Regions from separate parts of the Saliniradius amylolyticus genome, predicted to be linked through region 1. Evidence: predicted binding sites of a transcription regulator. Region 1 holds the regulator's gene; each other region holds the start of a gene.
The links. The regulator sigma-54, encoded in region 1, starts transcription at its own class of promoters, with help from an activator protein. The targets are predictions, from matches to a motif close to GTTGGCACGNNNNTNGNNT.
Positions count from the first base shown of each region.

Region 2: HMF8227_RS02550 (EF-hand domain-containing protein) is a predicted target of sigma-54. The motif match lies at 3,841-3,859, and genes of this name have one in related genera.
Region 3: glnA (glutamate--ammonia ligase) is a predicted target of sigma-54. The motif match lies at 1,020-1,038, and genes of this name have one in related genera.

Region 1 is NZ_CP029347.1:2,657,329-2,663,113, reverse strand. Features, by position in the region: gene mgtE (magnesium transporter) at 1-865, opposite strand, end outside; gene HMF8227_RS12505 (HPr family phosphocarrier protein) at 943-1,215, opposite strand; gene rapZ (RNase adapter RapZ) at 1,205-2,068, opposite strand; gene ptsN (PTS IIA-like nitrogen regulatory protein PtsN) at 2,065-2,508, opposite strand; gene hpf (ribosome hibernation promoting factor) at 2,529-2,816, opposite strand; gene HMF8227_RS12485 (RNA polymerase factor sigma-54) at 2,846-4,291, opposite strand; gene lptB (LPS export ABC transporter ATP-binding protein) at 4,358-5,083, opposite strand; gene lptA (lipopolysaccharide transport periplasmic protein LptA) at 5,088-5,642, opposite strand; gene lptC (LPS export ABC transporter periplasmic protein LptC) at 5,611-5,785, opposite strand, start outside.
Region 2 is NZ_CP029347.1:505,227-511,011, reverse strand. Features, by position in the region: gene recJ (single-stranded-DNA-specific exonuclease RecJ) at 1-1,342, opposite strand, end outside; gene dsbC (bifunctional protein-disulfide isomerase/oxidoreductase DsbC) at 1,346-2,065, opposite strand; gene xerD (site-specific tyrosine recombinase XerD) at 2,185-3,117, opposite strand; gene HMF8227_RS15010 (EF-hand domain-containing protein) at 3,258-3,473, opposite strand; gene HMF8227_RS02550 (EF-hand domain-containing protein) at 3,559-3,774, opposite strand; gene fldB (flavodoxin FldB) at 4,120-4,647, shown strand; gene folM (dihydromonapterin reductase) at 4,699-5,403, shown strand; gene HMF8227_RS02535 (CLCA_X family protein) at 5,414-5,785, shown strand, end outside.
Region 3 is NZ_CP029347.1:131,646-137,430, reverse strand. Features, by position in the region: gene glnA (glutamate--ammonia ligase) at 1-967, opposite strand, end outside; gene typA (translational GTPase TypA) at 1,351-3,186, shown strand; gene HMF8227_RS00700 (gamma-glutamylcyclotransferase family protein) at 3,267-4,193, opposite strand; gene HMF8227_RS00695 (formimidoylglutamase) at 4,307-5,323, opposite strand; gene rraA (ribonuclease E activity regulator RraA) at 5,327-5,785, opposite strand, start outside.

The DNA.
Region 1 (5,785 bases):
AGCGACGCTGGGTACTTTTTAGCACCGGAGCAAAGGTATCTTCTTCATCATCCAAACCCACCATGCTCATCATGGAGTGTTCGGCTTCTTCGCGGATAATGTCCACGACGTCATCAATGGTGATACGGCCCAGCAGATGGTTATCTTCGTCCACGACCGGTGCCGACACCCAGTTGTACCGTTCGAACAGCTTCGCCACTTCGCCTTCGGGCATATCCGCCGGGATCGTCTCAGGCTCCTCGTTCATAAGCTCTTCGATGGTCATATCCGAGGTGGCGGTAAGCAATCGGGTCAATGGCACAATACCGATAAGCTTGTCATGACGGTTCACCACATAGAAGGCGTCGGTGTCTTTGGGCAGATCACCTTTCAGGCGTAGGTAACGCAATATGACATCGATGGTGACTTCCGGACGCAGGGTGATGGTGTCCGTGTTCATGATGAAACCGGCAGTGTCCTCACCAAAGGACAGGGCCTGCTCGGCCCGTTGCCGATCTTGCTCATCCATGGATTTGAGTACTTCCTGGAAGATGGTATCCGGCAGGCCGCGCAGCAGTTCGGCCAGGTCGTCGGTATCCATGTCTTCCAAAGCGCCGGCCAGTTTCTCCGGCATCATCTGACGGATGATGCCATTACGCACATCCTCGGACAGCTCTTCGAGCACATCACCGTGGAAATCGGGATCGATCAATTGCCAGAGCACGGCCCGAGTCTTGGAAGGAGAAGACTCGAGCAGGAAAGCGACATCGGCGGCAGGCATGTGGTGCAGCATCTTGCGCACATGCACATACATGCCGCTGCTTAAGGCCTCGTTAATGGCCTCTAACTGCTGCGACGAGGATTGAGTTTCAAAGTCCTCTTCCATGCCGTTTTACTGCCTGCAAGCTATTGATTTGACTTATAGTTTAGAGGAAGCGGCGGTTAAGATCAGCAGTTATTTTACTATTCGGACTCGTTGAATCTTTGCTGGATCAGCTGCTCCACCGCAGCCATGGCCGCTTCCGCGTCTTCGCCTTCGCTGATCACCCGTACTTCTTTACCCTGAGAAGACTCCAGCATCATCAGGCCTAACACACTGTTGGCATTGGCTGACTTATCGCCCTGATAAAGAGTGACAGTCGCATCAAACTGGTTCGTTAACTTCGCTAACTGAGTTGCGGCCCGGGCATGAAGGCCCAGTTTATTGATGATGGTGAGTGTTTTTTCAATTTTCATGGGCTTCCTGTCGAGCCAGTTCCCGGTGCCGGATCTGCACATCCGGATGGGTCACCTTAAAGCTGCGCGCCAGGCATTCGGCCACATACACTGAGCGATGCTGGCCACCGGTGCAGCCGATGGCAATAGTCACATAGCTACGGTTATTGCGCTCTAAGTGAGGCAGCCATGTGGCGATCAGGTTCTGTATTTGCCAGATAAACTTGGTGACGATGGTTTCGCCGCCCAGGAAAGCCTCTACTTCAGGGTCTTTTCCGGTCAAAGGCTTAAGGTCGGGTTCCCAGTGGGGATTGGGCAGAAAACGGGCGTCGAAGACATAATCGGCGTCCTTGGGAATACCGTGCTTAAAGCCGAAAGATTCAAACACCAGTACCAACCGTGAGCTTTTCTTGCCCAGAATTCTCTCCCGTACCAGTTCGGCCAGCTGGTGGACAGTTAACTCGCCCGTATCGATATAGAGGTCGGCGCGTTCGGTAATGGGAACTAAGAGATCTTTCTCCGTCTGAATGGCGTCGGTCAGGGATATGCTATTTTTGGATAAGGGGTGCAAGCGCCGGGTTTCGCTAAAGCGTTTTACCAGCACGTCATCGCTGGCATCCAGATAGAGAATGGTCAGTTCCCAACTGGCCGGAAGATAATCCAGAATTTCTACCAAATCATCGGGGTTTTTAGGCAGGTTGCGCACATCGATGGATACGGCTACCTGGTCGTATTCGTCCACCACAGTATGGGTCAGGGTGGGTAGCAGGTTTACTGGAATGTTATCCACGCAGTAGTAGCCCAGATCTTCCAGTGCCCTCAAAACGATAGACTTGCCTGAGCCAGAGCGGCCACTGATGATAATAAGTTTCAAGTAATCGCCTCGTAGAGTTCCTGATCAGAGTGGGCCTGACGCAGCTTTTGCACCACGCCTTTATCGTTCAATCGACTAGCGATGGCGGCCAGAGTCTGCAGATGGCCTTCGGCCTGGTCTTCGGGTACCAGCAGAGCCAGGAAAATATCTACAGGCTTATCATCAACAGCGTCATAACTGATGGGGCTGTCTGTGGTGACCAAAATCGCCAGCACCTTGGTCAGCCCGGACAGACGCCCATGGGGGATGGCGATGCCATTGCCGATGCCGGTACTGCCCATCTTCTCCCGGCAAATCAGGCTGCCGAGGACGTCGTCTTCCTCTAAGCCGGGCAAGTAGTCGACCGCAATATCGCTAATGGTTTGTAGAATTCGTTTCTTACTGGAACCCTGAGTGCGACACAGGGTGCACTCAGGGGGTAAAAGGTCTTTTATGTTCATGTCACACTACATTCGGTTGATTAGTGACGTTTCATTTTTTCCTTGTGCTTTATCACCTGTCGGTCAAGCTTGTCGATCAGGCCATCAATGGCCGCATACATATTGGAGTCGGATGCATCGGCAAACACCTCGCCCCCTTTCAGGTGCAGGGTTGCTTCAGCTTTTTGCGTCAGTTTTTCAACGTTAAGAATAACGTGGACATTATTGATGTGGTCGAAGTGTCGCTCAAGTTTGGTGAACTTACTATCCACATAGTCACGAAGGGCGTCGGTGATGTCAACGTGATGACCAGTAAGGTTGATTTGCATAATGCCTCTTCCTTCTATCGGTGAGTCTGTCAGACCAGACTCTTTCGTTGGTTTGAGGATGGGATCAGTAATGACTCCCGGTATTTTGCGATTGTCCGCCGGGCTACCACAATGCCCTGTTCGGCCAACAATTGCGCAATCTTGCTGTCACTCAATGGTTTGGCAGGGTTTTCTGCTGCCACCAATTTCTTGATCAAGGCCCGAATAGCGGTGGACGAGCATTCGCCGCCGGTCTCTGTGGCCACGTGACTGGAGAAAAAGTACTTAAGCTCAAAGATGCCTCTGGGCGTATGCATGTATTTTTGAGTTGTTACCCGCGAGATGGTGGATTCATGCATGTCCACCATTTCTGCGACATCATTAAGTACCAATGGTTTCATGGCTTCAGGGCCATGTTCGAAGAAGCCTTGCTGATGCTGAACAATACAGCTGGCCACCTTGAGGAGGGTGTCGTTGCGGCTCTCCAGGCTCTTGATAAACCACTTGGCTTCCTGCATGTGGGACTTTATAAACTGGCTGTCGCTAGCGTTTTTGGCATTTCGGCTCATGGCCGCGTATTGCTGATTGACGCTCAGTTTGGGAAGACTGTCGGGGTTTAGCTCTACCACCCAGCGGCCGTTCTTTTTGTTGACGGCGACATCCGGAATCACATATTCGGGCTGATTTTGCACTACGGCACTGGCCGGCCTGGGATTCAAGGTTTGCAGCAGGCGCATCACCTCACGCAGATCATCCTCCTTCAAGCGGGTTTTGCGCATCAGGGTGCGATAGTCCTTACTGCCTAACAGTTCACTGTGCTCAAGAATAATGGCCTTCGCCTGTTCCAGGTAGGGTGTATCGGGCGCAAACTGACTTAGCTGGACCAACAGGCATTCGGGTACGGTGCGGGCGCCAATGCCGACAGGATCGAAACGCTGAATTCGTTTCAGCACGCACTCCACCTCATCCAGATCCACCTCATCATCATTCAGGCTGTCGAGGATGTCTTCGGCAGAGAGGGTCAGGTAGCCGGTATCGTCAATGGCATCGATGATCGCCGTCGCGATACTGGTATCGGTGTCGCTAAAATGGCTCAGGCGCATTTGCCACAGCAAATGGTCCTGAATGCTGTCGCTGGTTTCCCCCTGATAGACGGTATCATCACCGCCCACTGGAGCCGACGAAACGGGGGCAGGCGTAGCACTGTAGTATTCGTCCCAGGTGGTATCCATGGGCAGGTCATCGGGCATCTCCTGACTTTTCAGGGCCTCGTTGGTATCCACGTTGTCGGAGTCTTTTTGCCGACTTTCGGCCTGGTCTTCCAGGCTCTGCTCACCCATACCATCTTCGGCTTCCAATAGCGGGTTTGAATCCAGCGCTTCCTGAATCTCCTGTTGCAGATCCAGCGTTGAGAGCTGCAGCAGGCGAATGGCCTGTTGCAACTGTGGGGTCATAGTCAGTTGTTGGCTGAATTTTAGCTGTAACGACGGCTTCATGGATGATTCGTAATTCCGTAAACCTGTGTATTGTTATGGGGCTATTTTTTCGTTTTTACAGACTAACTATAGCCTGAATTGTTCGCCCAGGTATACATCTCTGACTTGCTTGTTATTCAGTACTTCTTCGGCGCTGCCCTGAGCAATGAGTTCGCCGTGGCTGACAATATAGGCGTTTTCACACACATCCAAAGTTTCGCGCACATTATGGTCGGTAATGAGAACCCCAATCCCTCGGTCTCTGAGGTGATGAATGATCTTCTTGATGTCGCTGACCGAGATAGGGTCCACACCGGCGAAGGGTTCATCCAACAGTATAAATCTGGGGTTGGCGGCCAGGGCGCGGGCTATCTCAACCCGTCGGCGCTCACCGCCGGACAGGCTCATACCCAGACTATTACGAATGTGATTGACGTTAAATTCATCCAGCAGTTCGTCGGCCAGGGCTTCGCGCTGATCTTTATCCAGATCTTTACGGGTCTCGAGGATTGCCATCAGATTCTGGTGTACCGTCAGCTTACGAAAGATGGATGATTCCTGAGGCAAGTAGCCGATGCCTTTGCGCGCTCGCACGTGCATGGGTTCCAGGGTCAGGTCGTCATCGTCGATGCGGATTTGGCCTTTGTTCAGAGGCACCAAGCCGACAATCATATAAAAAGTGGTGGTTTTACCGGCACCATTTGGCCCCAGCAGTCCGACAATTTGGCCGGTGGAGACGCTTAAACTGACATCCCTGACCACCTGACGGTTTTTGTAAGATTTGGCCAAGTTGGCCGCGCTTAACGTAGGCATGGGCTCAAGGTTCCTGTGGCTCTTTCTGGTTTTGGTTGTCGTTACCGGCGGCTTTTTCCTCCGGTTGGAAGACCGTAGTGACCCGCTCTTCACCCTGCTTGCTGCCCTCAGCCAGAAGTTGCTCGGCATCCATGTCAAAGATGATCCTGTCACCCTTGACCATGCTGTTGTCTTGCTGGAACTGGGCCTGGCCTTCCAGAGCGATCTGGCGACCATTGACCCGATACTGGATCCGCTGTGCTGATGCTGAGATGCGACTGCCATCTTCCATAAGCTGGGAGTAGGTTGTGGGGTTGCCTGTGGCAATAAAAACTTCCTTGCCCTTGCCTTCGCTGGCGATCACTTCAACTTCGTCGGCTTGGATCAGCAGTGACCCTTGTTCGATTCGAACATTGTCTTTAAATACTGAAGTTTTGTTTTTGCCGTCCACAAACTGGGAACCGGAGCTCACCTGTATCGGTTGTTGAAAGTCGCCTTCGGTGGCCTGAGCGCCGCCACAAGCCAGTAGGCATAACAACAGGTTGTGTTTAAGGCTGGGTATCATATTGGGTTTGTACATGATCTAATAACTCGAACGCTTTATCGCGGATATCGCCGCTCATACCATTACTTTTAATCTGATAGCTTTCGCCACTGATCAGCACTGGTTGATCAGAGTGCATCAGTTTGTCCTTTAAATCTATCTGCATAAACTCGGTCTCT
Region 2 (5,785 bases), 2.2 Mb from region 1:
CAAACACCGTTTTAAAGGCCTCAAACTGAGACACCGGCAGACTCAGACCAGCCGCCATGGCGTGACCACCGAACTTGCTGATAACACCGGGGTATCGATGACTGATCTCTTCCAGCAGGTCCCGGATATGCAGCCCCGGAATGGAGCGTGCCGAGCCTTTAAGAGTGTCATCATCCTGATGGGCAAATGCCACCGTGGGGCGAAAGTATTGCTCTTTGATACGCCCGGCAACAATGCCGATCACACCCTGGTGCCAGTCGCTCTGATACAGGGCAATACCATCTGGCAGAGTCTCTTCCTGCAATGCCAGCGAATCCAGTATGGCCACCGCTTCTTGCTTCATGCTGGCTTCGATGTCTTTGCGTTCCTGATTCAGACTGTCCAACTGTACCGCCATCTGGCGGGCCCGGCCAATGTCGTCAGCCAGCAGACACTCGATCCCCATCACCATATCGTCCAGTCGCCCTGCGGCGTTCAGCCGGGGACCTAAGACAAAGCCCAGATCCGAGGCCTGCAGGTCGGCCAGATTGCGGCCCGCCACCTCTACCATAGCCTGAATGCCCGGACGACAGCGTCCACTACGAATCCGCTGAAGGCCCTGGTGGACCAATACGCGATTGTTCTGATCCAGCATCACCACGTCGGCAATGGTCCCTAAGGCCACCAAATCCAAAAAGTCCGCCGGATTCGGCGCCTTCTGCTGTTCGAAATAGCCCTGCTGCTGCAGATGACGACACAAGGCCAGCATCAGGTAAAATGCCACCCCGACTCCCGCCAGGTGTTTCGACATAAACTCACAGCCCGGCTGGTTGGGATTAACGATAGCATCCGCCTCGGGGAGTTCTTCCGCCGGCAGGTGATGGTCGGTAACGATAAGATCCATGCCTAATTCACGAGTCCGGCGAGCTCCGGCCAGACAGGCAATGCCATTGTCCACTGTGATAATCAGCTCGGCACCATTTTGATGGGCCACCTCGACGATTTCCGGGCTCAGGCCATAACCAAAGTCAAAGCGATTGGGCACCAGATAATCCAGTGACTGAAAGCCCATCTGTTTCATCGCCAGAAGACACAGTGCCGTGCTGGTGGCACCGTCAGCATCAAAATCACCGACAATGATAATCTTGTGGTTCAACTCCAGTGCCTGACACAAGCGCTCCACCGCCGACGACAGACCATTGAGCCCATCGTAGTGCAACAACGATCTGGTACTGTGGTCCAGTTCAGAACTGTCCGTCACACCACGGCTGGCATAGATCTGTTGCAAGCGCCTGGAAAGGTTCGACAAATTTGGTAACGAATCGGGCACCGCCCGGCGCACGATATTCAGCGGCTCTGACACGAATTACGAACCCGAACCCTGTAATGCCTGTTCCAAACGCGCCGGTGGCTGATAGCCGGGGATCATGCTGCCATCATCCAGAATTAATGCTGGCGTGCCGTTAACACCAACCTTCTGGCCAAATTCATACTGCTGACGCACCTTATTTTCACAGCTGTTTGCTGGGATATTGTCACCCGCTTTAGCGGCGGTCAGCGTTGCTTTTGGCTCATCAGAACACCACACCGACACCATGTCTTTGTAGGTCTGTGTGTTCAAACCACCTCGTGGGAAAGCCAGATAGCGCACGGTAATGCCACGACGGTTATACTCGTCGATCTGGCTATGTAATTTACGGCAATAGCCACAGCTAATGTCTGTAAATACGGTAATTACATGACGTTCGTCGTCGGCTTTAAATTCAATCGTCGAATCCTGAAACTGTTCCAAACCTTCCAGACGGATTTCAGCCAACGCCTGTTCGGTCTCGTTCAAAAGTCCCTTGTTGATGTTATAGACCCGACCATGGATCAGATAACCTCCGTCAGTGCTGACGTAGAACAAGCCCCGACTGGTAACCGCCTGATACAACCCCTCAACCGGGGCAGGCTCTAAACTGGTTACCTTCATCCCTAACTGATCACTCAGGGTCGTTTTGAGCTGCTGCTCGGTGTCGGTTTCGGCCTCTACGGCGAAGGCACTGACTAGCGCGGCCAGCGTTAAACTTGCGATCCAATGTTTCATTCGAACTCTCTAAATTGATTAACTGTTTAATTTGACCCGCTGGTCATCGGAAAAGTTACATTGTATTGAGTCATGGTCTCGGTTTCCATGCCATTCGGTGCTGTTTATATCAGATCCCTCTAGCCTCTGGGGTGATGGTCACTCACCACCTGTTGTAAACGCTCATTAGCAATGTGCGTATATATCTGAGTAGTAGAAAGATCAGAGTGCCCCAGCAACATCTGTACGACACGCAGATCGGCACCGTGATTCAAAAGATGGGTCGCGAAAGCGTGCCGCAAGGTGTGCGGCGACAGACTGTCGTCTATCCCCACCTCTCTGGCATACCGCTTAATACGGTACCAAAAGGTCTGGCGAGTCATGGGCTGACCTCGACTGGAGGGAAACACAATATCGTCCTGCTTCTGCCCGAGTAGAACGGGTCGCGCCTCACGACAATAGCGCGTTAACCAGTCCACCGCGGATTCACCCAACGGTACCAGGCGGTCTTTATCCCCTTTGCCGGTAACCCTGACCATGCCTTGTGTCAGACTCACCATGGACAAGCGTAAGCCCACCAGTTCACTGACCCTGAGACCTGCCGCATACAGCACCTCCAACATGGCACGGTCGCGATGCTGTATCGGGTCACCGATATCCGGCGCTTCCAGCAAGGCATCCACCTGCTGTTCAGTTAATGTCTTAGGCAGAGCCTGAGCCAACTTTGGGTTGGTCAGGTGAGCGAGAGGGTCGTCCTCACGCACCTGATACTGCAGCTGATACTTCACTAAGGTTCGCACACTGGATAACATGCGTGCGGTGCTGCGCTCCGATAAGCCCGCATCATAGCGGCTGGCCAGGTACTGATTGATGCTCAAAGCGTCGAAGTTCCCCAACGTCTGGCTCTGGCTTTGCAGAAACAGAGCCAAACGCACCAGATCGCGCCGATAGGCCTGTACCGTATTATCACTTAAGCCTTTCTCCAGCCAGATGTAATTCTGAAACTCGGTGAGGGCTTCCCGATGAAAGCGGGATAGGGTCGAAGGAAAGGAAGAATCGGACGTGGACACGATAATCAGTTATCCCAAACAGTGGTGACATTCAGGATACCAACTTCCCCCCCTTAACGCATAAAAAAGAGGTGCCGAGGCACCTCAAAGAAGTCTGCGCTAAACAGCGCTTCTGACTCTCCCGGGATGGGAAACGATAACGCCTAAGAGTGGCGATAACGACGATACTCCGCCTGAGACAGAACACCGTCGCCGTTAATATCAAAGCGCGAGAAATCCCCGGCCAGTATCTGATCGGCCGACGCTTCCTGATAACTGATGACGCCGTCATTATCGGTATCCAACAACATAAAGCTTTGCGGCGTGGCCATGGCCACTGCGCTGATGACGAACGGTATCGAAAAAACTGCTTTTCTCACTGTCGCTCCTGATTATGACTGATAGGGAAACGAGGAAAAAGAAAGCCACGGACGGGGGATGAGCGGCCGTGGCTTATACCCAATGTTAGCTATTGAGGTAAGCTTCAACTTCCCCTTTGGAAAGGCGGCCATTACCGTCGGTATCGACCTTAGCAAAGTTGCTGGCTAACTCTTTCGACGCCGCCGCTTCCTGAGGACTGAGCGAACCGTCACCATTCGCATCCAACTGATCAAAGTTTATATTCCCAGCCAAAACACCCATGGCTGGCAGCAGCATCATTGTTGCAATACACTTTTTCATGATTTTCTCCTTTATACTTAGGTTGGGTCGGCACCCAATGTGCCACTATGACTCTCCCACTCCCTGTATCAACCTCCGTGCCAACCATGAAAAATCACTATTTATCAAATAGTTAAACTTTCAACTCAACGCTTCTACCGACCAGACTGTCGCCATACTGCGACCCTTACAGCCCGAAACAAACAAAAACCTTTAATTAACATGGGCTTACACTGTAATAGTCAGGCGACACTGTTAGATTTAAGTGAAATTAAAGCTTCGCCGCCCCCAGGTCACCGGATGCATAAGGCTGGATCTACAGCGGCAACGGCTTACAATACGCGCAAACCAATCAGTCTGACGATTATGACCGACACGGCACAAATTGGCTTATTTTACGGTTCCAGCACTTGCTACACCGAGATGGCGGCAGAAAAAATACAGGCCCAACTGGGTGAGGAACTGGTCGATATCCACAACATTAAGGATGTGCCCCTCAAAGACGCCGAGGGCTATGACATTCTGATCTTTGGTATCTCCACCTGGGATTTCGGCGAGTTGCAGGAAGACTGGGAGTCCAGTTGGGAGGATATTCGCGATCTCAATCTGGAGGGCAAGGTCGTTGCGCTTTATGGCCTGGGCGATCAAATCGGCTACACCGACTGGTTTCAGGATGCCTTAGGCATGTTGCATGACGAATTATCCATACTGGGTGTACACTTTATTGGTTATTGGCCCAACCAAGGTTATGAATTTGCCCAGTCGAAAGCACTGACCGAGGACGGCGACTATTTTGTCGGTCTGTCCCTGGATGACGAAAACCAGTTTGAGCAAACCGATGACCGCATCCAGCAATGGGTCAATCAATTGGTGGATGAGATGCAAAGCATTTAATCCGGTTAGTTAGCTGGTGCGTACCAACCGACTTTAACTCAGGAATGAACTATGACGGCTCCCATTGTCATTACTGGCGCCGCCCAACGGGTTGGGCTCTATTGCGCCCGGGCTCTCAATCAACAGGGCCAATCTGTGGTAATCAGCTACCGTCGCCATCGTCCATTGATTGAAGAACTTGAAGCCGAAGGCATCCACTGTATTCAGGCTGACTTTAGCAGCGAATCCGGCGTCAATGCCTTTGCCGATACCCTAAAGGCTAACTACGGAAGCCTCAGGGCTCTGGTCCATAACGCCTCGGACTGGCATGCCGACAGCGACGACAATCCAGGTCAGGTATTCGAGGCCATGATGGCCGTACACGCCAAGGCGCCCTTCCTGCTCAACCGGGCTCTTGCTCCGCTACTCAATGGGGATAAGGCAGACATAATCCATATGACTGACTTTGTCACCCAGATTGGCAGCACCAAGAATATGGCCTATGCCGCCAGTAAAGCAGCACTGGAAAACCTGACCTATTCCTTTGCCCGTAAGCTGGCTCCTTCGATCAAGGTGAATGCCATTGCCCCGGCATTGATCATCTTTAACGAAGATGACAGTCCGGCCTACCGCCAGAAGACCCTGAAAAAATCGTTGATGGAAATCGAGCCGGGTGAAAAGGAGATATTCAACAGCCTCTGCTTTCTGCTCGACTCCGACTACATCACCGGTCGCAGCATCCCGGTAGACGGGGGCCGGCACCTGAACCTCCCATAGGATAGTGAGCATGACATCCCGCCTGCACCGGCCTTATTTTCGACGTGGACTGGATCACCGCGAAGGGCAGGATATGAGCTTTGCCGATATTGTGCGGATCTTCGGCTTTCGCACCGTCAGCGTCGGCAAATGGGTCACCAGAGATGAACAGCAGCGGGCCGCAAACCTGTTTTTCGATGCGCTGTGCGATCTGATGGACATTCTGGGTGTGCCTGAGCGTGTATTGTCACTCAACGGCACGCTGTCACTGGCGTTTGGCACCGGCGGTCAGAAACATGCCAATGCCCATTATCACAGCGGTACCCGTACCCTGGCGCTGGCAAAAAATGCGGGCGGTGGCTCTCTGGCCCATGAATGGTTTCATGCTTTTGATCACTACATC
Region 3 (5,785 bases), 2.5 Mb from region 1:
AACGCTTGTACGAGTTAGTTGAAGCGTTAGAGAAAGCATTGATAGCGCGAGCGTGCTTGATGATTCCACCCACATAGTACAATGCTTCTTCCGACAGACCGGCATACTTATCACCGGCAAATATGTTCTGACCATCTTTGGAAATAGACTGATGCACATGCATACCTGAGCCGTTATCACCGACCACAGGCTTAGGCATAAAGGTTGCTGTCTTGCCATAGGCATGCGCCACATTGTGAACCACATACTTGTAGATCTGAATCTCGTCGGCTTTTTTCACCAACGTATTGAAGCGGCAGGCGATCTCGTTTTGCCCTGCGGTCGCTACCTCGTGGTGGTGCGCCTCTATATGCAGACCCATCTCTTCCATCACCATACACATGGCTGAACGGATATCGTGGGCAGAATCTACGGGAGGTACTGGGAAGTAGCCACCTTTCACACCGGGACGGTGGCCCTGGTTACCGCCATCGTATTCGGCTCCAGAGTTCCACTTGGCTTCCATGGAGTCGACCTCGTAGAAAGATCCGGCCATGTCGGTGTGAAAACGCACATCGTCGAACATAAAGAACTCAGGCTCGGGCCCAATCAATACACTGTCACCGATGCCGGTCGACTTCAGGTATTCTTCTGCACGACGCGCCACAGAGCGAGGGTCCCGCTCATAACCTTGCATGGTAGACGGTTCGACGATGTCACAGGTTACGTTGACCTGAACTTCCTCGGCGAAGGGGTCCAATACCACGGTGCTGGGATCTGGCAGTAGCACCATGTCAGACTCATTGATGCCCTTCCAACCTGAAATGGAGGAGCCGTCAAACATCTTACCTTCTTCGAAAAACTCTTCATCCACCAGATTTGCAGGGATGGAAACGTGCTGCTCTTTACCCTTGGTATCGGTAAAACGCATATCGACAAATTTTGCTTCGCTTTCTTTTATTAGCTCTAAAGCCTTCTCAATAGACATCAGGGTCCTCCGGTTAAATCTGACTATGGGCGTAAAATACCTGCACGGAACAAAGCGATAATCATGCCAGATCGCTAAAACTCGCTCCGGTGCCCCATTTTCACCCACTTTCCGGTTTCACTGCCGAACCGTCTCGAACGACAAATGCACCATAACAAGTCACTATTGCACCACTATTGTGCGAAAGAAACATTGCTCGTCATTAAAACTAGCTGAAATCCAAAAGGGTGCAATCAAAACTCTCGATACTCGGTATGGTGCACTCCTCAATAGCGCCTATTCTTTCATCAGAAAAGCTGTATAATCGCGGCCAATTTCACAATGAAGCCAGCAACGCCAACGGGTGGCGCTCTGTCTGGTCCCGCAATCTGAGACACCTATTGATGACATCTGCAAATAAAATCACTGATATTAACAAGTTACGTAATATCGCCATTATCGCGCACGTTGACCACGGCAAGACGACCCTGGTAGATAAGCTGCTAGAGCAGTCCGGCACCTTTGATGAACGCTCCGAGCACGACGAGCGCGTAATGGACTCCAACGATCTGGAAAAAGAGCGTGGTATTACCATTCTGGCCAAAAACACTGCCATTAACTGGCAAGATTACCGCATTAACATTCTGGACACTCCAGGACACGCCGACTTTGGTGGTGAGGTTGAGCGGGTGATGTCCATGGCCGACTCGGTATTGCTACTGGTAGACGCGGTCGATGGCCCCATGCCGCAAACCCGTTTTGTAACCCAGAAAGCCTTTGCGCACGGTCTGAACCCTATTGTGGTTATCAACAAGATTGACCGCCCCGGTGCACGTCCCGACTGGGTAATGGATCAGGTCTTCGACCTGTTCGACAACCTGGGCGCAACCGATGAACAGCTGGATTTCCCAGTGGTTTACGCGTCGGCCCTGCAAGGCTGGGCCAGCATGGACGATGGCGAACAGGGCGGTGATATGACGCCACTGTTTGAGGCTATTGTAGAGCAGGTTTCCGCGCCCAATGCTAACCCTGAAGGTCCGCTGCAAATGCAGATCTCTCAGTTGGATTATTCCAGCTACCTGGGCGTTATCGGTATTGGCCGTATCAAGCAGGGTCAGGTTAAGGTCAACCAGCAAGTGACCATCGCCAGTGCCGACGGCACCGAGCGTAAAGGTAAAATCGGTAAGGTATTTGGGTATCTGGGCCTTGAGCGTATGGAAACTGAAATGGCCTCAGCTGGGGATATTGTTGCCATCAGCGGCCTGGGTGAGCTAAAAATCTCAGATACCGTGTGTGACTTAGACCAGGTGGATCGCCTGCCGCCACTGACCGTGGATGAGCCAACAGTGACCATGACCTTCCAGGTCAACACCTCACCCTTTGCCGGCCAGGACGGTAAGTTTGTCACCTCGCGTCAGATCCTTGAACGTTTAGAGATGGAACTGAAACACAACGTGGCCCTTCGCGTAGAAGAAACCGAAAACCCGGATAAATTCCGCGTTTCCGGTCGTGGAGAACTTCACCTGGGTGTTCTTATCGAGAACATGCGCCGTGAAGGCTATGAGCTGGCGGTGTCCCGCCCAGAGGTTATCGTCAAAGAAGAAGACGGTCAGAAGATGGAGCCCTACGAGTCCCTGACAGTGGATATCGAAGAGGAACATCAAGGTTCGATCATGGAAAACCTGGGTCTGCGTAAGGCCGAGATGCGTGATATGAACCCCGACGGCAAAGGCCGGGTGCGCATCGACTTTATCGTACCCAGCCGCGGCCTTATCGGTTTCCAGACCGAGTTTATGAGCCTGACCTCCGGCACCGGTTTGGTTTACCACACCTTTGAAGAATACGGCCCTCATGCGGGCGGTACCATCGGCCAGCGTAACAACGGGGTGATGATTTCCAACGGTAAGGGTAAGGCACTGTCTTACGCGCTGTATAACCTGCAGGATCGTGGCCGTCTGTTTGCCTCTCACGGTGAGGAAGTCTACGAAGGTCAGATCATCGGTATTCACAACCGCTCCAATGACCTGACCGTTAACTGTCTGAAAGGCAAGCAGCTGACCAACGTACGCGCCTCGGGCACCGACGAAGCCACGACTTTGTCACCACCAATCAAGCTGACGCTGGAGCGTGCTCTTGAGTTTATCAATGACGACGAACTGGTTGAGGTAACCCCCAACTATGTGCGCCTGCGTAAGAAGCAGCTCACCGAAAGTGAGCGTAAACGCGCCAGCCGCGGTTAATCCTCAGGATTAACAAATCTAAATAAAAAAGCCCGCATTTGCGGGCTTTTTTGTACAGATCTTTTGCGCTATCGGGCATGCTAATCAACTGGCCATTTATCTATACGCGTTTTATCAGCGACCTCCTGCTGATACACATAAACCCAGGCATCAACCAGGTAGTATTTGCCTCTATCCTTAACTTTTACAGGTATCGTAGTACGGCGGTATTCCCACTCCGAGCTATCCTCGGTGTTACACTCCTCGTATATATCAATCTTCTCGAATATTCTGCCTTGCTTACCCTGCTCATTAATTCGGAATAAATCTGCTGACACTCCAGCATTTTCACCATCCATCTCATCCGGTTCTAAAATTAATCCTGGATAATCACCCAGATCATACAGCTTACCTCTTAGACAACGCTCCCCAAGATATTCACACTGTTTATCCAAGCCTAATTCAAAATATTTTGGCGTCCCCCGTCTCAAAGAACCATAAACCAATATGTATTCTTCTCTCTGAGCTCTGGCCCCCTCGGGAAAACAATATTGTGCGATCAGTTCATACCCGAAGTTATGACAATATCTACGCAAAGTCCCGTATTCCGGTTTCTTGAACAGACCAAACCAATAGCCGAAGTAAGCATTCAAATGAGCGCGTGTTATACGGCCATTCGACTCCAGAAAAAGAAGGTGCTCGAATTGATTTAATACTCTGTCCAATTCAACCGATAACTTAAGGTCACTCTCTTTCAAACCTTTATTGCAATAGATAATCAATGTCGAAAGTAGCGGCTCAACCACTTCCCGAAACCTAAAGTCCAGTAAAAACTTGCCATTACTCAGTTTGTCCGAAAACTGAAACTCTTGGCTCAACTCGTGTAACCAACGAGCCGCCTCTACTTGTTTGTTTACTCGGTAATTAACCAAGGCCCATACCCCAGCAACAATTAACGCAAAGGCAGTAATAAACTCGCCAATATGTGCGAGCATCTCAAACAAATCGGTATAGGTTATTGAGGACAAAAGCACAGCTCCTGTAACTGAAATAGAAAAAATGTATCACAGAAGGTTTCTGAAAATACTGCTTTCATATGTGAGGTAAAAATCTTACCTAAAGAGGGAGAATATCACTGCTTCTAATCATCATCATGAGCTTTAATAAAGCCGCTGACCAGTTCGGCCAGGGCCTGGCCGGTGACGCGCATACCGGCTTTTTCACCAGCGGGATGACGCTCGGGAGCAGCTTCGGCCAGGTGCAGGTATTTCACCGCGGGCTGGCGTCCGATCTGGTCCACATAGTAGAGGGCATCGTCCAGACTCATGCCCGCCCGGGTAATAGCACTGGTGGGCATTTCACTGATGGCATCCATATCCAGTTCTATTCCCACCGGCATACCACTGGACAACAAATAATGGCCCACATGGCCAATGGCCCGAGCCAGAGTCAGCTCACGCCGCCAGCTAATTTGCTGCACGCTGTACCAGGGAAAACCCTGTTCTTTGAGAGCGTCCAGCGCTTCCTGACTGTTTTTCTGCTCGTGCAGCCCCAAAACGGCGTAGTGGCTCAGAAAGCCCTCGTGATGAGCGTAGCGGAAGGGATTACCGCTGTGACGCCCCTCCATAGCTCTAAAGTCGGCATGGGGGTCAAAATTAGACACCGCCAGCGAAGTATTTAACACCTGACTACAGGCCTTGATGGCCCCGTAGGCATTGTTATGCCCTCCGCCGATGATGATGGGAATTAAACCGGCCTGGAAGATAGGAGTCAGCGTGACCACCAGGCGCTCATCCAGTTCGGCACAGTGGTGACGGAGGCTCTCCAGATCCGTCAGGGCCTTACTGCTCTGACAGTCCATTTGTCCGGCAACCATCACCTGTTCACCTGTGAACAGCAGGTTGGACTGCAGGTTCACAAAGGCCTGTAAGAAGGCATCCCAGCCCAGATGTGCGCCGCCCTTGCCCAAATTAGCCTTAGGCCCGGTTTGCTCTGGCACACCCAACAACACATATTTCACACCAGCACGCGCGGCCTCCCGGTAGTCAGGGCTCGAGCCGCTTAGGTGCAACCTCTGACCGAGCTTAACTTCCCCGGGACGCTGGGCTACCAGCCCATCAAGATCACTTTGCGAGGTAGGGAGTAGAAAGTCTGTCATGGTTCAATCAATATCCAATGGCTCCGGAGACAGTATTATACCGGTGCTGTCGGCATACAAATGATCTTCCGGCAGGAAGGTCACGCCGCCAAAATTCACCGCCAGGTCCACATCGCCGACGCCTTCGGCATCGGCGCTTACCGGGATCGAGGCCAGGGCATGAATGCCAATATCCAGCTCTTCCAGCAAATCCACTTCCCGCACACTGCCATAGCAGACAATGCCTTCCCAATCATTGTCCAGTGCCAGTTGCGCGGTTTCGGCATCGAGCAATGCCCGGCGGGTAGAACCGCCGCCATCGATCAGCAGCACCTTGCCGGCGCCGGGCTGTGAAACCACCTTTTCAATCAAGCCTTTGTCTTCAAAGCACTTGATGGTAGTCACCTCCCCGCCATAGGACACTCGCCCTCCATAATTCACGAACATGGGTTCGACCACATCCACACTATCGGCAAAAAGGTC